DNA from 2 places in the Evansella cellulosilytica DSM 2522 genome. Region 2 is predicted to be linked to the other one. Evidence: riboswitches for the same ligand, from Rfam matches in the RefSeq annotation. Region 2 holds a riboswitch; the other holds the start of a gene.
What was found. A riboswitch is a leader RNA that binds a small molecule or an ion and turns the genes downstream of it on or off. The one in region 2 is predicted to bind S-adenosylmethionine.

Region 1 (4,427 bases), 120 kb from region 2:
AGTGTCGGTCTTTCAGAGGCAGAGCAGAAGGAGCAACCAAATGCAGGTGGCGTTTTTGTCGTAGAACCTGGGGTAAAAGGCACATATAGCTACCGTTTTAAAGGTTAACGATTTGAGGGTGACTTAAAAAGTCGAATTTTTACCTTTGAGTCATCCTCTATGCAATGTGCCACCGCAATCTCTTAAAGCCCATTATAAGTCGATTTCTTGTAGTTAGCGCACGCCGAGTGGATTCATTGCCAGAAATTATAATAGCTTTTGGGACAGCCTGCTTCATATTTTTTTACTTTCATGTAAAACATAATAATGATTGGAGGCGAAGCAAATGCACAAAAATAAAGTGACACATGAGCAAATTGACAAAGTAGCTGAAAAAACATATGAAGTAAATCAATATAATAGTAAAGATGAGACTGAGAATGGATTAGCGGTAACGCATGAGCAAGTGTCAGATGCATATACAGAAGGAACGATTGACGCTAAAATTGATGAAGTTAATGAGAATGGGCAAAAGACTTCGGGCAAAGCAGGAAGAGAAATACCAAGAAAAGGCTTTGAATAAGGTGAACTGGGATGAGCCGTAAACATAAAATTCTTGTTCCGGAAGCGAGAGAAGGATTAGATCGTTTAAAGGCAGAAGTAATGAACGTTAAAGACCGGGAAAACGTGAAGTATGAAGTTGCTGATGAAAAAGGAATCTCCTTGCAGAAGGGCTATAATGGCAATATAAAGGCAAAAGATGCAGGGGAAATAGGTGGAAGTATCGGTGGAAACATGGTTCGTGAATTAGTAAAAATGGCACAAAAACAAATGACAAAACAGCGATAAAAAAGGGGAGACAATGGATAAAAACGAATCCATTGCCTCTCCTTTTTTTTATAAGATAAGCGTATAAAATTGGCAGTGGAATTTTATCGCCGTGCGTACTAGCGAGAAGAGAACTCACTAGTACTATAAGAGGTACGGCGAAATTCCACTGCTTCTAATAGCTTTTGGGACATCCTCTTTTGCTTAATTTTATTGAAATGCTTTTATGTCGAAAACAAAGTGTAGTATTAAAAAGACAACGATCATCATCAATAATCCCCATGTTAAACCTCTAAATGCTTCTTTAATGTATAGATCATCATTTTTGCGCACAGGCTTCATTTATTTCCCTCCACTTTATTTTAATATAGTAGGAAGGTGGTAATTATAAATAATCACCGTTTTGATTAATATAAGTGGCCTGCTTTTTTTGCCAACACTTCTGGAATGTATCAGAACGTGCTATGACCAAATCGCTCAATATTTTCTGATGAAAAAAAGATGGAGAATACAATAACCTATTTGTACCTTTATCTTCCGGTTCATTCCCTTCAGCTGCTAACTCATATGTTGTTGCTGTAATGTAGTTCTCATAGTTGTCAGAAAAATGAGAAGGTGCATGAATCGATAGGACTAATAATAGAAGAGAGAACGAAAGGATAATATTTAAAGATCGAACAATCATGAATAATATCCCCTCTCATCTAATGTACTTGTCACATTTGTTAATTACATATTATATGTTACACATTAAATTGGGAAGAGTTTTATGTACCCCATTCATATTAAAAACACGCAGGCGCTATGCCTGCGTGTAAGTGCCACTCATATTAAAATTTTTGTTGTTCAGCTTGTTGAACTAGGCGTTTTGTAATTTCGCCACCTACAGATCCATTTGAACGTGAAGTAGCATCTGCACCTAGGTTTACACCGAATTCTTGCGCAATTTCATACTTCATTTGATCTAATGCTTGTTCTACACCAGGTACGAGAAGTTTGTTGTTTCGTGCCATCGTGTATCACCTCGCTTTATTGTAGGATACTTTTATTATGTTAGTATTTTAAAATTCTATTCAAACAGTAAACTGGTAAATATTATCTGCTAAGTTTTTTCAACTTGGGGAAGGAAGTCTATCTCCAGACATCATCATCCCTCAGGAGAGCACTCCTAGTACTTTAAGGGATACGTCGAAATTCTTAAAAAGTGTGTAAAATAAATTGACACGCTTATAAATAGGTGTTATTATTTTCAACAACTTCATAATATTTAAAAAATTTGCGATAATAGTGTGAAGGACAGTTTTTCATATAAAAACCGTTGACGAAAATTATATACAATGATACGATCCTTTAGAGGACTACTGTGTTAAAATATTGATGAAAAATACATATATTAAGCTCTTATCCAGAGAGGTGGAGGGACCGGCCCGATGAAACCCGGCAACCAGCGAGATGTTTATCTAGCAAGGTGCCAATTCCTACAAAGCTTTTGCTTTGAAAGATGAGAGAGGTCGTTCTAACCATGTTACTAACGTCTCTTTGTCTTTTCGGCAGAGGGGCGTTTTTTAGTAGGAATGGTAAAATACTGTATTCGTTATGTAAGTAAATCCTAGAAGAGGAAATAAACTTTAAAGTTTAACATATTTAAAATTACAAATTTATGTAGGAGGGATTTAACATGGCAGAAGAGCAAAACAAAGCGTATAACGTAGAAACAGTACTATTACACGGAGGTCAAACCCCTGATCCAACGACGGGGGCAAGAGCGGTACCTATTTATCAAACGACATCTTATGTCTTTGAAGATACGGCTCATGCAGAAGGTCTTTTTTCTTTAAGTGAGCAAGGGAATATTTATAGTCGAATTATGAATCCGACTGTAGATGTTTTCGAAAAGCGTATTGCTCAATTAGAGGATGGGGTAGCAGCTGTCGCAACATCTTCAGGTATGGCAGCTATTTCACTAGCAATCATGAATATAGCTGGAAGTGGTGATGAAATTGTAGCTGCAACAAATTTGTATGGAGGTACATACAACCTTTTCTCTACTACATTACCTAAATACGGAATAAAGGTACATTTTGTTGATGCTTCTGATCCACAAAACTTTAAGGAAGCCATTAATGATAAAACAAAGGCAGTCTTTGCTGAAACAATCGGAAATCCTAGTTTACAAGTATTAGATATCGCCGGTGTGGCAGAGGTAGCACACGAAGCTGGGATTCCTTTAATAGTAGATAGTACATTTACGACACCATACGTATGTAAGCCGATTAATCATGGTGCGGATATCGTTGTTCATTCAGCAACAAAATGGATTGGAGGTCATGGAACTTCGATCGGTGGCGTTATCGTAGATGGTGGTAAGTTTAATTGGGATTCTGAAAAATTCCCAGGCTTCACAGAGCCAGACGCTAGCTACAATGGATTACGATATGCAAAAGATATTGGTGAACTAGCATTTGCCATTAAATTACGGGTACAGCTACTACGCGATTTCGGTGCTTGCTTAAGCCCGTTTAATGCATTCCAGCTTTTACAAGGGTTAGAAACATTACATTTGAGAGTAGAAAGACATAACGAAAATGCACTTAAGCTAGCGCAATATTTAGAAGAGCACGAAGCGGTGGAGTGGGTTAACTACCCTGGACTAAAATCTCACGCATCATATGAACATGCTTCTGAGCTATTACAAAATGGCTATGGTTCCGTTCTTATCTTTGGTATAAAAGGTGGCCGTGAAGCAGGAAGAAAGCTAATCGATAATATTGAATTGTGGTCTCACTTAGCAAACGTTGGAGATGCAAAGAGCTTAATTATCCATCCAGCATCTACGACTCATCAGCAACTAGCTGGGGAAGAGTTAGCAGCAACTGGTGTAACGGAAGATCTCGTTCGATTATCTGTTGGTCTTGAAAACGTGGAAGATTTGTTTAAAGAGTTAGATCGTGCATTGAAAATAGCTACTAGCTAATAAGCATAAGAATAAATTGATTTATCAAGGAGGACTCTCGTCATGAGTCAGTCATTTAAACTAGCGATTATCGGATTTGGAACTGTAGGTGAAGGAGTATATAGAACGATTGAAAAGAAAGCGAAAAAGCTCGAAGCCCTTTTAGGGGCACGAATAGAGATCCCATTTGTAGTTGTTAAAAATGTAGATAATCGCCAAGTGAATGGAGAAACAACGGTGACAAATAATCTCGACGATGTATTAAATGCACAAATACATGCTGTTGTTGAGGCAACACCTGACTCAGAAACTGGCTATCCATATGTTACTGCATTGTTGCGTCAAGGAATCTCTGTCGTATCAGCGAACAAGGAGCTTCTTGCTAAGCACGGTGATGAACTTCACACGTTGGCAGAACAAAACAGTTGCCAGCTTTTATTTGAGGCTGCCGTTGCAGGAGGAATTCCTCTACTAAATACACTTCGCCACACGTTAAAAACGAATACAATTAATCGTTTAGAAGGTATTGTCAACGGCACGTCTAACTTTATCCTTACAAAGATGAGAGAAGAATCATCTTCCTTTGCATCCTCTTTAAAAGAGGCACAAGAAAAGGGGTTTGCAGAAGCAATTCCTGATAAGGATATCGATGGATGGGATCCTTATT
Region 2 (4,427 bases):
AAGTGTGGCGATTAATTGCCAAAATAAAAGGTGATGAGAATGGGCAAGTAAAGGCATCAGTACAACCTGAATTAATCGAAATTAACGACCCACTTGCTGGTGTTTCTGGAGCAACAAATGCGATTGTATATGAATGCGATTTAGCGGGTTCAATTATGCTAACGGGGCCTGGAGCTGGCTTAACTGAAACAGCCTATTCATTATTGATTGATTTACTTCATTTTAAAAATCAATAATGGATTAGGAAATTTAAGGAGGGTGGTGCAAGATGCATACAGATGTATTGGTGGAAAAGATGCTCATTGCTGGAGACTGGGTGGATGCTGAGGAATTCTTTCATGTTTATAATCCAGAAAACAACGAGATCATTGCAAAAGTTCCTTTAGCCTCTAATAAACAAATGCTATTGGCAATTGATAAAGGGCATTCTGTCTTGAAAAATCATGCAGCTTGGCCCACGCACGAAAGAATTCGCATTCTTAATAATGTTGCTAACTACATTGAAGAAAATAAAGAAAAATACGCGAGGACAATTGCTACGGAAGGCAGTAAAACAATCAAGGAGGCAAGAGGAGAAGTAAAGCGCACAATCCAGACGATTAAAATAAGTGCAGAAGAAGCAAGAAGAGTGAATGGCGAAACGATTAATTTTGATCAAATGGAAGGTAGCGAAAACCGAGTGGGTTATCATTATCGTTTTCCAATTGGTGTGATAGGTGCGATAACGCCCTTTAACGACCCATTAAATTTAGTTGCACACAAAATTGGTCCCGCTATTGCAGCAGGAAATCCGATTGTTGTAAAGCCTGCTTCTGTTACACCTTTGAGTGCACTATTGTTAGCGGAAGCATTTGTAAAATCAGGCTTACCTAAAGGGTATTTATCGGTCCTCACCGGTTCTGGTAAGGACATAGGTGAAACACTCATCACTCATCCAAATGTAAAAATGATATCTTTTACTGGCGGACTTGAAACAGGAGAGAAAATTGCAAAGCAAGCTGGCTTAAAGAAAGTGAATATGGAACTAGGATCAAATTCGCCCGTCATCGTTCTAAATGATGCGAATCAATCTGAAGCAGTTGCAGCATGTGTCTCAGGGGCATTTTCTGCAGTAGGGCAAAATTGTATCGGCGTTCAACGAATCTATGTAGAAAAAGAAAGCTATAATCAATTTTTAACGGCACTAGTAGAAGAAACGACGAAACTAAAAGTCGGTGATAAACTACTAGAGTCTACGGATATGGGGCCGCTTATAAATGAACGTGAAGCAAAGCGAGTAGAAGCGTGGGTGAATGATGCACTGTACAGAGGAGCAAAGCTCCACACAGGGGGAAAAAGAACAGGTGCATTTTATGAACCTACAATATTAACGGATGTTCCAGAAGGTGCGAAAATAGCAAAGGAAGAAATATTTGGACCAGTCGTTCTTGTATTTCCTGTTAATAATGTAGAGGAGGCCGTAGCACGTTCTAACAGCGTAAACTATGGGTTGCAGGCAGGGGTATTTACTAATAATATTGACAACGCCTACTATACGATTCAAAACATGGCAGTAGGGGGCATTATGGTAAATGATAGCAGCGATTATCGTATTGATGCAATGCCATTTGGAGGTATTAAAGGATCTGGCCTAGGAAGAGAAGGTGTAAGATCGGCAATTGAAGCGATGACAGAGCCAAAGGTAGTCTGCTTTCAATTACAAAAATGGCTATAGTGCCTCAACGTGTAGACGTGGATGTCTCGAAAAAGTAATAGTAAGGATGACTGAAAAGGAAAAATGCAACCTTTTGAGTCATCCTCGCCTCTTTTACACAATTTAATGTATATGAATTAAAAATTTTGAAATTCCTATTGACTATATATCTTTATGTATGGCATGATGTAACAAAGAATTTTTATAATATGAACCTTATCAAGAGAGGTTTAGGGAACTGGCCCATAGAGACCTCGGCAACCATTGAATTCAAAGGTGCTAACTCCAGCAGATGATTTTCTGATAGATGAGGGGACGATTTGCTCAGTTAACGAGAATATCGACCTCTGCATAAGAGGTCTTTTTTATTTCGTTTAATTCATAGTAAACATGTAGGAATTACAAGAATTATAGGTTTTGTAGGTTGGTGGTTTGAAGAAAGGGTTGTGGGAAATGTTTTTGACATACGTTGCGATCATTATTGCGTTATTTTTTGCTATGAATATTGGTGCTAGCGGAGCGGCTGCGACGATGGGTCCTGCATATGGGGCAGGAGCAATAAAAAAGAAAAGATTAGCGCTACTATTAGTTGGATTAGGTGCTTTTTTAGGTGCTGTTATTGGAAGTGGGCAAGTGGTAAAAACAGTAGGGGAAGGAATAATCCCAGCAAATATCTTGTCCGTTGAGGTAGTGCTCATTATTTTATTCTCAGCAACCCTTACTTTATTTATCGCAAATATGATCGGGATTCCCCTATCGACTAGTGAAGTGACAATCGGATCTATTGTAGGAGTTGGCGTAGCTTTCCAATCTTTATTTGTTAATAATGTTCTATTTATTGTCTCCTTTTGGCTTATTGTTCCAATCGCAGCATTTGTAATAGCTTATTGCATTCAGAAAATGATTAGTTACTTCGAAAAAAAATATCCAGGAAGACTGAAAGGAGCAAAGTGGAAGAAAATTCTTTCTATACTACTTATACTTACTGGATTTGTGGAAGCTTTTTCAGCAGGGATGAACAATGTAGCAAATGCAATTGGCCCATTAATAGGGGCTGGCATCATGGAAGAAACTTTAGGAATATGGTTAGGTGCACTGTTTGTAGCACTTGGTGCTCTCTTACTAGGTGGGGCAGTGTTAGAAACAAATGGAAAGAAAATCACAAAATTATCAAAGCTACAAGGTATTGCGGTCTCAGGAACAGGTGGAGCTTTAGTCATTGTTGCATCCATTTTTGGAATCCCAGTACCGTTAACGCAAGCAACTACTTCCGCTATTGTTGGGGTCGGTACAGCAGAAACTGGATTTCAATTATGGCAGAAATCAGTTATTCAAAAAATCATAAAAGTGTGGATTGTCTCACCTGTGATGTCACTCGTTGTCTCTTTTAGCTTAATACATACACTATTAATGCCTAATCCGTATATGATGATTATCGTAATAAGTATTTTTGTCACAACCTTTGGCTCAATTAGTTTATACAGGTCAACGAAGGAAGAAAAAAGGTCGGTGCATAACGAAGGAGGAGGAATTTAATGATGAGTAATCAAGTATTACTCTATGAAAATTTGAAAGATCAGGATTACGCTGATCTTAACGCGAAAATGAAAAATGACGCGTTGCATGTTATCAAATGGGCATATGAGCAATTTAACGATGATTTAGTCTATGCGTGTAGCTTTGGTGCAGAAGGGATCGTTCTCATAGATCTCATTAGTAAAGTAAAGAAGGATGCAAAGGTCGTATTTCTTGATACGAACGTACATTTCGATGAAACGTATGAATTAATTGAACAGATGAAGAAAAAGTATCCGAGTCTTCGTATTGAGTTGAAACAGCCAGAAATAACTTTAGAGGAACAAGCAGATCAATATGGTAATGAATTATGGATAAAAAATCCTGACCTTTGCTGTAAGCTCCGAAAAAATACTCCGCTAAAGTCTGTATTGTCAGGGAGTAAAGCATGGTTGTCGGGGTTAAGACGAGAACAATCACCGACGAGAGCAAATACGCAATTTGTAAATAAGGATGATAAGTTTCAATCTATCAAAATATGTCCACTTATCCATTGGACATGGGATGAAATCTGGGAGTATATTCATTTGTTTAACTTGCCGTACAATAAGCTACATGATCAAGGCTACCCAAGTATTGGCTGTAGCAAATGCACTTTCCCAGTAGAGGAAGGTGAGGACTTAAGGGCTGGAAGGTGGTCCGGGAGTAATAAAACCGAATGTGGATTACACACAAAATAACATGAGAGGGGAAATAAGCATGACTTTGAGTCAACCGCACGGAGGAACACTTATTCATCGCATAAATGAGCAATATGATTATTCAGATGTTTTTCAAACGATAGAGATTGATAGAACAGCACTTTCAGATTTGGAACTAATCGCCAATGGGGCATACAGTCCTCTAAAAGGATTTATGAGTGAAGCAGATTATACATCCGTTGTTCAAAATATGAGGTTGGCGGATGGGACCGTGTGGAGTATTCCTATTACTTTACCAATCTCAGAAGAAACGGCAAATAGTTTGAAAGTTGGTCAAAAAACAAAGTTATCCTATGAGGGTACTATTTATGGCATAATAGAGTTATCTGAGCTTTTTACCCCGAATAAATTGGAAGAAGCCGACCATGTGTATAAAACAACAGAAACGGCACATCCAGGTGTAAAGAAGCTCTATGATAGAGGTAATGTTTATGCAGCTGGGCAAATAACGTTGGTAA

Region 1: it holds a riboswitch for S-adenosylmethionine, as region 2 does, so the genes downstream of both, BCELL_RS17145 (O-acetylhomoserine aminocarboxypropyltransferase/cysteine synthase family protein) here and BCELL_RS16560 (sulfate permease) in region 2, are expected to answer to the same signal.

Annotation. Positions count from the first base shown of each region.
Region 1 covers NC_014829.1:3,694,161-3,698,587, reverse strand. Annotated here, with positions in the region: gene BCELL_RS17170 (SMP-30/gluconolactonase/LRE family protein) at 1-108, shown strand, start outside; gene BCELL_RS17165 (YozQ family protein) at 326-562, shown strand; gene BCELL_RS17160 (alpha/beta-type small acid-soluble spore protein) at 574-828, shown strand; gene BCELL_RS23235 (hypothetical protein) at 1,018-1,149, opposite strand; gene BCELL_RS17155 (hypothetical protein) at 1,193-1,492, opposite strand; gene BCELL_RS17150 (alpha/beta-type small acid-soluble spore protein) at 1,638-1,820, opposite strand; SAM riboswitch class I at 2,206-2,315, shown strand; partial or broken gene BCELL_RS17145 (O-acetylhomoserine aminocarboxypropyltransferase/cysteine synthase family protein) at 2,486-3,775, shown strand; gene BCELL_RS17140 (homoserine dehydrogenase) at 3,824-4,427, shown strand, end outside.
Region 2 covers NC_014829.1:3,575,583-3,580,009, reverse strand. Annotated here, with positions in the region: gene BCELL_RS16570 (homoserine dehydrogenase) at 1-236, shown strand, start outside; gene BCELL_RS16565 (aldehyde dehydrogenase family protein) at 269-1,714, shown strand; SAM riboswitch class I at 1,907-2,007, shown strand; gene BCELL_RS16560 (sulfate permease) at 2,147-3,229, shown strand; gene BCELL_RS16555 (phosphoadenylyl-sulfate reductase) at 3,229-3,948, shown strand; gene sat (sulfate adenylyltransferase) at 3,968-4,427, shown strand, end outside.